DNA from 3 places in the Rhabdothermincola salaria genome. Region 2 is predicted to be linked to each of the others. Evidence: riboswitches for the same ligand, from Rfam matches in the RefSeq annotation. Region 2 holds a riboswitch; each other region holds the start of a gene.

Region 1 (3,266 bases), on a different contig from region 2:
CCGACGACCACCTCGGACGAGCCGTCGTGCTCGCCCGAGCGCTCGTCGACCCGAGCACACGACGGGGCGAGGGCACCGCAGAATGGTCGATGGCGCTGGTCCGCACGCCCGGCCGGACCCGGCCTGCGCTGCGGTTGCATGGCACCCGGGAGCACGGCGTCGCCGAAGAGGTGATGGCCCGCCTGGCAGGCGAGGTGCCGGTGGAGTGGGCCTTCTCGTTCGCCAGCGGCATCGTCGACCGCCCTGACGTCGGCAAGCTTCTCTACCCGGACGGGACCACCTGGGCCGAGCTCGAGGGCACGATCTACCTCGAGGCCGAACCCGTGCCGGTCCGGCTCGTCGAACTGGCTGCCATCCACGGCAACGGCTTCGAGAACGCCGGCCGTTCACCCATCATCCGGATCGAGGACGAATCGTGGCGCCCGCTCGAGGACGACGAGCTCGCCACGGACCACGACCTCAGCGGGTGGACAGACCGGCATCATGGTTAGCTCCGAAGCGGCCTCACTATTCGCTGCGTAAGGTGCTCGAGCGGCTGTACAGCGGATCAAACGAAGGGGCGAACGGTCAGATTTCTCGAGGGCGAGCGGCAACGCCGCTCTGGCGTCCGAGCAGCTGGCGTGGTGGTGAACCCCGGAACCTGGGAGTCAGGTTGACAGAGATTTCCGAAGAACAGGCGTCGGCAGGCACGGAACGCCGGCTGACAATCGACATCGGCGTCATCATCGACGATGTCGACGCATTGCGTGAGTGGGCTGTTGGCCGGCTGTCGGACGGCTACAGCTTTGAGCCGGCCTGGTCTCCGCCGCCCGAGCTGCGGCGCGAGTTCGGCATCGACGCGGACGACGAGGTCAGCACGGTCGATGTGGTGCTCTCGACGTCTGACTATGTCTTCAGGGTCGACACCGAGGAGGGAGTCGTGAACCTGTTGGAGACGGTTCTGGGTGAGTGGGTCGGACACCAGGTCCCGGGCATCGACGTCGTGACGATCTGGTGACCTCGCTGATCCCTGCAGATGCCCATTCCTAGACTCCCTCCCATGAACGAAGACGCCCCAGTTCGGCCGTCCCTCGTCGATTACATGCAGGACCTGGCGGTATCGCTCCCAGAACCCTGGGGTGACGTGGCCGACAGCTCATGCAGCACCGTGCGGAAGGTGTCGAGCCTCATTCGGGCAGGGGGCAACAAGGTGATGTCGCCCAAGCTCCGTGAGGAGCTTGCGCGCGCAGCGGCAGCGGCCGGGCTCGAGACCGATCGGCCGCTGTCAGATCCGACCCTGACTCCAGACTGCTGGGTCCGGTTCGCCAAAGTGCCGTTCGCCGACGTCGGTCTTCTTGTGCCCAGCGAGAACGACCTTCGGCGCTGGGTCCTCAGTCGGGTAGGCCGACCCGGGCCATTCGTTCACTGCGACAGTCCCCAGGTCGAGTTCAGCATTCCTGGTCGCAAGCAGCGCATCGATCTGCTCCTCAAGGAGAGGGGCTCCGCTGGCCGGTGGACAGGCCTGGTCGTCGTCGAGTTCGAGCTGAGCAGCCCATCGGGCACGGTCGGGCAGGTGATCGACTACCTCAACCTCCTCGCCAAGACCGACATGGCGCAGGGCAAGTCCCTTCGCGGGGTCATCGTCTCCGCTGGCCGGTACCCCCGAGAAGACCAGCATCTGGACCGGGAGCAACCATGGCCGATCGAGTGGTGGGTCCTGAACGCGCATCTCGAAAAGGTGGCCGAGTCCCCGTCGCCATGACTTCCTAGGCCCTGCAGCACTACGAGGAGTGGTGCGAAGCCTGGGTGATGCCGGGGGCGCGGCGGCGCGGGTGCCTAGCAGAACCCTCCTGCCACGGTCCGGCGGAAGTGTCACACCCCCTTTGTAGTGTGAGAGGTGGCTCAAGAGCGGACGGCGTGAGAGGTACTCGGCCTGTCGTCCCGGCAACCGTCCACCAACGGTGCCCCGAGGGAAGAGCCGGCCCCTGTCACGGCAAAGGTGGGACACCCGAGGTGTCCCAGAGAGGACCCTCGATGCACACCGACCCCCACGGCTTCCTCGGCGAGGCCGACGCCGACCAGCGCGCTCCCGTCAGCGAATCGTTCCTCGTCAGCATCAGCGGGGGCGGCGGGGTCGACGCCTTCCGTTGCGCCTTGGTGCGCAAGTTCGCCGACCTCGTGGGACGCGGCTCGCACTGCGTGATCCTCGAGCGCACCTTCCTAGAGCGCCACTACACCCAGGCCCTGCTCACCCCAGTAGGTGCCCACGTCGAAGCCGTCGGCCACCGCTACCTCGAACCCGTAGGTCTCGAGCTCAGCGGCGACCAGATCGACGAGCTCACCCGGCGGGGCTGGCAGCCGCCCCTGGATCCCGACGAACACGACGGCGCACCCGAGAACTGGTGGATCGAGGAGCCGGGCCCGCATCATCTCGATGCCACCGCCGATCAGCTGTTGTCGACGCTGATCGGCGTGTACGGGCTCACGGCCGACGAACCGGTGTCGGTGACCGTCTTTCCCGCCGACTGCCAGGAGTGGGAGTGGGTGGACGACCCCACCGAACCCTTCGGCGGGTACATCGACAGCCTCGAGTGACACCCACCCACACTCCGCCGGCGACTGTGCGGCACCTATCCGACGCAGTCATGCGCTGGCTTTGCATCTCATCTTGACGACCTGAGGGGCCTGGCCCTGTGACGGTCGGGCAACCGACGCCTCGGCGCACGGTGCCACCGCCAGGACCGATGAGGAGGACACCATGTCGAACCCCAGCCCGTACTCCGTCACTGCCCGCGCCATGGTGAAGGTCACCGACCTCGATGCTCTCGTCACCCAGATCGACCGGCTCGTGAAGCTCAGCCCCAAGATCGAGCCCATCGAGGACGGCACCTACCGGGACGGGTGGGAGCGCCGCGAAGGCAGCTTTGTGCACCTCGACGACGACCCGAGAGACATGGTCAGGTTCGCTCTTGGGCTCCTGCATCTCGGGGCGAAGGGCATCGACGTCGAAGCCGACGGCTGGGTCGTCGACGACTCCGGTTCCAGCTTCGAGATCGAGCTGCAGGTCGGGGAGTGCGAGGTCGTTGGTCCCCAGAGCGCGGCCGACTGGCTCGGGGAGTTGGAGGGCTCCTCGGCGACGATCCTGCAGGCCCGGGTCGCCGTCCGCCTGCTCGAGACCCTCGCCGGGGCCGAGGCACGGGTCATCTCCCTGGTCGCCGAGCGCGCCGACGTCGAGCCGGGCCTCACCCTCGACGCACCCCAGTGCGAGATCACCCTCGTCCCTGGGG
Region 2 (3,266 bases):
CAGCATGTTTGACATTGGGCGGATCTACAGGCGCCCCCCCTCGGTGACAAGCTACAGGGGCCGAAGCAGATGAGGGGTTGGGCCCCTGCGTTTCGTTGAGCTCACACCTGCCCGGAAAAATGGGGATTCATAGATGCCGAATTTTGTCGTGGAATGCTCCTTCTACCTCAACATCTTCCTGGCGGGATTGGGTACTGACGACGTGGACCAGTACGGGGTGGACGAGTTCTTTCCATACGCTGCGGAGACTGACTGGGTCATGAACGGGTTCGATGTCCTGGGTGAGACCACGGACCCAGTTGGCACCGACCTGTCCGGCCCGTCCGGTCCAGAGCCCCGTGCCTCCACGCTGGTCGACCGGATGCGGGATCCGTCTCCAGAGGAGTTCGACGCTTTCGGCGAGTGGGGTGGAGTCGTTGTGGGCTGCTGGGGCACGTGCAAGGCCGTCGTTAGCGCACCTTCCGAAGCGGCCATCACCGACCAGGTCGTTCAGTCGGAGCTTCCGAAGGAATTCTTTGCCGGCGATCTTCCGCACTTGACCGTCGGGCTCGACCCCAACGTTTGACCCGTTGGGCCTCCCAACGACCCATCACAGGTGGTCACCTGGTTCTGGGGCGGGGTCGGATGACCTTGAGTTAGGTGTCGAGAGCTTCCAGGACGCCGTCCTCCCAGGCCCACACCTGGCAGGCAGCCGGGAAGGTCTCGACCTCGAGTGGCACCTCACCGGGGCGGTAGACCTCGATGAGGGTGGTGAGCAGGAGGTGGGCCGAGCGTGTGATGGCGTCAGCCCCTCCAATGTCTTGCCACCAGTGCCGGGCGATGTCGGGGGCGTCGTCCCAGTCGGGGGGACGTAGGGAGGGGTCCTCGGCCAGGTTGGGGGGCGTCCACCCAAGGCGTACGAGGTTCTCGTGCTGCGCAGGGGTCAGCGCCCAGGGTGTGCCGGTGAGGTAGGTGTTGGAGACCGCTTCGAGGTGCACGCCGACCTCGGTGACGATGCACTGCACGAACACCTCGGGTCGCCCTTCGGGGGCGATGATCGCCACCCACGCCCCGTCGGCCTGCAGCTGGGCGAGGAGGGCCTCCAGGCGGTCGAGGAGGTTCTCGCCGGGCTTGTGGGCAGTGAGCGGGAACCGCCCTTCCTGTGGGGGCGGGCTGGGTAGCTCTCGGGGGTCGTCGAGAGGGGACGCTGACGTGGCCATGGGTGTCCTCAGAAGATGCTCGTGGGCACCTACGGCGGTGCCACCTTTGCCGGTTGCCCGGCCAGCTCTTACCTCGGAGCACCGCTAGTGGACGGTTGCTGGGGTGCAGGCCAAGTACCTACATGCGCACCCACTCTTGAGCTGCGGAGAGCATATCGGAGTGTTGATGCCGGCGGTCGTCCCTGGTCCTGTCCGGCTGATGCCGCTGCAAGCAATGACGCTTCATCTCGCTACCGCCGTGAGAACGAGCACGCCCCTAACCGGAAATCCATGGCCTGTCACCTCTTGCGCAGCGGGGTGGCTGCTCCGAACCCGGCCGCCGCGATCGGCTACGGGTGCCGGGCGGTGGGCCGCCACACCCACCACCCGGGCCTGCCTTCGTCAGGATGACCGGCGGCGGCGCTCCTGGCGCTTGCGCTCGACTTCGGCCGGCTTGTCCCCCTCGAAGAAGTCCCCGGTGTCAATGGCCTGCTTGGCGCGATTCTTGCGACGCAGTGCCGACGTGGACTTCGACATCGACTCGAACGCCGCCTCTGCACCGGCACCATCCGGGGCGAACGCCTGCACCGATCTGGCGTCGTATCCGATGCCGCGTGCCTCGCCGTAGGCATCGAGGCCGGCGCCGAGGAAGGCGAACGTCCAGCCCTCTTCCATACGCTGGCCGACGAGTCGGCCCACGGTGTCGAGGGTGTACTCCCGGGACTGGTTCTCCTCGCCGTCAGTGATGGTCACCACGAGGATGCGTTCGGCGGGTTGGTCGAGGGTGCGGAGGTGCTCGGCGCGCACCGCTGCACGCACAAGGATACGACCGGTGGCGTCGAGCAGTGGGGTGCCGCCCCGGGGCGCGAACGTGCGCTCGTCGAGGGGTACGACCTCGCTGATGGGCACTGCATCGGCCACGACTTCCTCGGGGTCCTGGCTGTCGAACAGCACGAGGGTCATGCGAGCGTCGGGTCCCTCGGCCTTCTGCTCGCTGAGGAGTCGGTTGAAGCCGCCGATGACGTCGCGGACCATGGTCGACATCGACCCCGACCGGTCGATCAGCACGTAGAGGTGCGCTGTCGGGGTGTCCTCGGCGTTGACGGGGTCGGCATCGGAAGGGCTCAGGTTGTCGTTCATGTGGGAACTAACGACAGATGGGTCATGCGATGTGCGCGAGCTCTGGTAATCACCCTGAACGAAGCTGCTTGGGTTGGAACGCTGCTCCCGCTCCGGGTGGGCCCCGGCGAAGCGCCCCGATGAACTCGGGTCCGTCACGCCCTCTTCGACGCGACATGAGGAGTCGTCGGGCCGGCTAAGCACCGCTGGATGTCACCGACGTCTGCCATGATCCATGCAACATGTCGGCGGAGACCGCCTCACGGCACCCCTGCGCAGAGCAGATCTCAGCGATCGAGGCCTGGTTCGGCGAGCCCGATGCCGACCGGGGCCCGTCCCACGTCGCCCGGCTGGTGCTTCGTCCGCACGACTTAGCAGGGGCGCCATTGATGGTGGAGGCGCTGGTGGCGGAGGCTAGGGAGGCGATGCTTGGTGCCGGCCGGCGCCGCAACGAGCCTTGGCCGAGTCTCAACGTGGCTGCTTATGCCACGCTCACCATGCGGCGCATGGTTCCCAAGCTTCTCGACCTCGGTCGTCCGAAGCGTGTGTCGCTGTGGGACGATCCCGATGACGAGGATCTGACCAACCACTATCTCGCCCGCACCGCGGAACTTGTCGAGCGCAGCGAGCGCCTGGGCACTACCGGTGACGCTCTCCGTGCGGCGATGGAGCCGTTAGCGCCGGAAGGCCCCAACGACGGGTGGGTGCTCGGCGCAGCGTTGACGTTCCTCACCGTGCGCCTCGACGCTGCGCCGCTACCCACAGGGGTGCCGGTCCCCAAGACTGGCGCCACCGAGGAACAGGCCGCGCTGTGGCCGGCGTTGTGGTTCGCTGGACGCCGCGACGGCTACTTCGACCACTGCGCTGGCGAGGTGAGCCCCGACGCGGTGCGGCGACGCCGCCAACGTGCCGGCAAGCGGGTGTTGGCGCTGTTCGAGGGGGCGTGCATGGTGCAGCATCCCGACCTCG
Region 3 (3,266 bases), on a different contig from region 2:
CGTCGGTGACGGCACCGCCACCGGCCAGGTTCTCCGAGACGAGCACCTGGGCCGGGTCGACGTCGGTGGGGAGGTTGCCGTCGACGGCGCGGGTGTTGGGCAGGGCGATGCCGTACTCGACCTCGAGGTGGTCGAGGCCGTCGACCTCCTTGCGGATGCGGCGGCGCAGGGCGTAGGCGTTGTCCTTGGCCTGGGCGACGGGCTGGGGCTTGAGGGGCGTGCCCTCCTGGCCGACCCACTGGCCCTGGCGGATGGCCATGCGGTGGCCCTTCACCTCCAGCAACACGACGCCCATCTCGGGGTGGACGAGCACGATGTCGCTCTGGTGGTCCTTGGCTTTCGTGTGCAGGCCGACGTCGGGGATGACGAGCCAGCTGTCGAACAGGCCGTCAACGAGGGCTCGCACGACCACCCGCTCGGCGTCGTTGGCCAGCGTGTCGAGGTCGAAGTCCTCGGGGATCAGAGTGCCCATCGTGGTGACTGCCCTTCTCGACTGCCGGTGGCCGTCGCTCCGCCGCTTTCCGTCCTCGCCGCTGGTCCAGGGCGGGGCGTCAGCGAGCCTGCCACGCCCAACGACCGCAGGGGGCGACCGCTCGCGCCGGGCACCAAGCTGTCCTCCCTCCGTCGAAGCGGTCGGATCCCTCGCGGACTCAATCCGGCTGCAGCCAGGGGCTGAGGTCGTGGTCGGTGGTGAGCTCGTCGTCCTCGAGGGGTCGCCACGACTCGTCGTCGATCCGGATGATCGGTGAGGGTCCGGTGCTCGCGAGGCCGTTGCCGTGGATGGCCGCCAGCTCGACGAGCCGGACCGGCACGGGTTCGGACTCCAGGTAGATCGCGCCCTCGGGCTGGGCCCAGGTGGTCCCGTCCGGGTGGAGGAGCTTGCCGACGTCGGGGAGGTCGCCCATGCCGCTGGCGAACCAGAAGGCCCACTCCACCGGCACCTCCCTGGTCAGATGAGCGAGAGCGCGCTCGATGGCATCGTCGTCGCGGGTGACGCCGAGCCGTAGCGCCGGCCGAGTCCGACCGGTGGCGCGCACCAGGGCCATCGACCACTCCGTCGGGCCGTCGCCGCGGCGTGCGCTCGAGTCGACAAGAGCGCGGACCGCCACGACGGCTCGTCCGAGGTCCTCGTCGTCGACGACCACGACGAGGCCGCCGTCCACCTGACCGGTGACGAACATGCCCATTCGAGAGAGCCCGGCCTGATCCCGGGCGGCAAAGCCACGTTGGCCCCGGTCGATGGTCAGCCAGTCCGTCGAGCACCAACGGGCGCCGCGGGTGAGGTCGGGATCCGGTCGATAGGGCACGCGATGGCCGTTGAACCGGGAGTGGCGTTGGCCGGCGGCGACGTAGCCGAGGACGGTGTTGCAGCCGAACACCCACTCGATCTCGGGGGCGTTGGACTCGTGGGGGTGCATCGGGTGTCCTCCTCCGGGACACCGCCGAGGCGTCCCACCTTTGCCGTGTGGATGGGGCCGGCTCTTCCCTCGGGGCACCGCTGGTGGACGGTTGCCGGGACGACGGGCCGAGTACCCGAGTCGTCGTCCGCTCTTGAGCCACTTCTCACCCTACGCAGGGGGTGAGACAGCGCCCGTGGGGGCCGCCGATCCGTCACTCACACGCAACGACCGGTCGGAACTGGACCGGGTTCGCCACGAGGCTCTTGACGACACCGATGGGGATCACCAGCGAGTACCCCGTTTCCGTCTCGATGGCGAACACGACACCAACCACGTCTCCGTTCGCGTCGAGGAGCGGACCGCCCGAGTTGCCCGGCTCGACTCGGGCGGTGGTGCGCATCACTCGGAACTACGGGGTTGGACGGCCTGCGTCGGCGACGCCGCGTACTCTGACGGCGCGGGGTCGTTGTCACACGTCGACGACCAAAGCAGCTGACGGCGGTCAGCTCCCAGTGTCGTCGTCGGGCGACAGAAGGCGGAAGACAACATGAGCGACACACCACCCCCGGCGGACGGATGGCGGCAAGGCCCCGACGGCAAGTGGTACGGACCTGACGACGAGGTACCCGTTGCCGCATCGCAGCGGATGCCCCCCGCCGAGGCGCCAGACGCGGAGGGCCACCTCTCGCCGCCGGCGATCAACCAGGCCGACGAGACACGCCGACGACCTCTCGTCATCGGTGGCATCGTGGCCGCAGCGGTCGTCAGCTTGGGCGCCTTGGCCCTCGCCCTCGTTGTGGCCAGCGAAGACGACGGGCTGACCCTGACGGGCGAGTTCGCCTTGTCGGACACGGACAGCATCCGGGGAGGTCCCGAGACCTGTAGCGGCACCGGGGGCTACTCGGACTTCGGGCCCGGGATGAACGTGACCGTCCGCAACGGTTCCGGCGAGATCGTCGCCTCAGGAACCAGCGCCAACATCGTCATCGACGAGTACTTCGGCGACAACGCCACCGAGGAAAGGGGCGACGGACGCAGCGATGACGACAGCGACGACATGTCCCCCGAGGAGCTGGCGGACCTGATGTTCGAGTTCCTTGGCTGCACGGTCGTGTTCGAGGTCGACGTGCCGAGCGAAGACTTCTACGTGATCGAGGTCGGGCGGCGCGGTGAGCTGAGCTACAGCCGGACCGAACTCGAAGAGCGAAACTGGAACGTGTCGCTCAGTCTGGGAGACTGAACCGAGACGACGCCAAGCACGTGGACGCTTCGCGCCGCCACCAGGCGGAACCAGTCGCGGAACGAACGCAGGGCGGCCGATGGGGCTCGTCGAACGCTCCGCACCTGGCAACCACGGTCCCTGCGCTGACCGCCTGGTCCGGGCTCCTCGGTGTCCCAACCTGCGGCGACAATGGCTCCATGAGTCGAATCGAAGGCCACAGCCGCGAAGACCGTTCCATCGGCGCGCTTCTGGGCCTCGCCGCCGGTGATGCGGTGGGCACGACCGTCGAGTTCCGGGCCCCCGGGAGCTTCGCGCCACTTACGGACATGGTCGGCGGCGGGCCGTTCCGGCTCCAGCTAGGTGAGTGGACCGACGACACCTCCATGGCGCTGTGCATGGCCGAGTCGCTCGTCGACTGCGACGAGCTCGACCTCGCCGACCACCTCCGGCGCTACGTGCTCTGGCGAGACCAGGGGTATCTGGCGTCCAACGGTCGCTGCTTCGACATCGGCGGCACCGTCGCCGGCCAGCTTCGCCGCTTCGAGCGCACCGGCGAGGCTGTCGACCCCCAGCCTGACGAGGACGCCGCTGCCAACGGCTCTCTCATGCGACTGGCACCGGTCCCGATCCGCTGGCACACCGAC

The links. Region 2 has a riboswitch for S-adenosylmethionine ahead of LUW87_RS10115 (TY-Chap domain-containing protein). Riboswitches for the same ligand answer to the same signal wherever they lie in the genome.
Region 1: linked by a shared signal. The riboswitch ahead of LUW87_RS15555 (TY-Chap domain-containing protein) and the one ahead of LUW87_RS10115 (TY-Chap domain-containing protein) in region 2 are both predicted to bind S-adenosylmethionine.
Region 3: linked by a shared signal. The riboswitch ahead of LUW87_RS08720 (hypothetical protein) and the one ahead of LUW87_RS10115 (TY-Chap domain-containing protein) in region 2 are both predicted to bind S-adenosylmethionine.

Annotation. Positions count from the first base shown of each region.
Region 1 is NZ_JAJQXW010000004.1:54,624-57,889, reverse strand. Features, by position in the region: gene LUW87_RS15570 (hypothetical protein) at 1-491, shown strand, start outside; gene LUW87_RS15565 (hypothetical protein) at 653-997, shown strand; gene LUW87_RS15560 (hypothetical protein) at 1,040-1,741, shown strand; SAM riboswitch class IV at 1,880-1,985, shown strand; gene LUW87_RS15555 (TY-Chap domain-containing protein) at 2,014-2,574, shown strand; SAM riboswitch class I at 2,640-2,730, shown strand; gene LUW87_RS15550 (hypothetical protein) at 2,738-3,266, shown strand, end outside.
Region 2 is NZ_JAJQXW010000002.1:178,041-181,306, forward strand. Features, by position in the region: gene LUW87_RS10110 (hypothetical protein) at 134-565, shown strand; gene LUW87_RS10115 (TY-Chap domain-containing protein) at 636-1,199, opposite strand; SAM riboswitch class IV at 1,237-1,341, opposite strand; gene LUW87_RS10120 (vWA domain-containing protein) at 1,581-2,318, opposite strand; gene LUW87_RS10125 (hypothetical protein) at 2,540-3,266, shown strand, end outside.
Region 3 is NZ_JAJQXW010000001.1:1,875,183-1,878,448, forward strand. Features, by position in the region: gene LUW87_RS08715 (NERD domain-containing protein) at 1-472, opposite strand, end outside; gene LUW87_RS08720 (hypothetical protein) at 651-1,418, opposite strand; SAM riboswitch class IV at 1,450-1,557, opposite strand; gene LUW87_RS08725 (trypsin-like peptidase domain-containing protein) at 1,612-1,800, opposite strand; gene LUW87_RS08730 (hypothetical protein) at 2,047-2,640, shown strand; gene LUW87_RS08735 (ADP-ribosylglycohydrolase family protein) at 2,820-3,266, shown strand, end outside.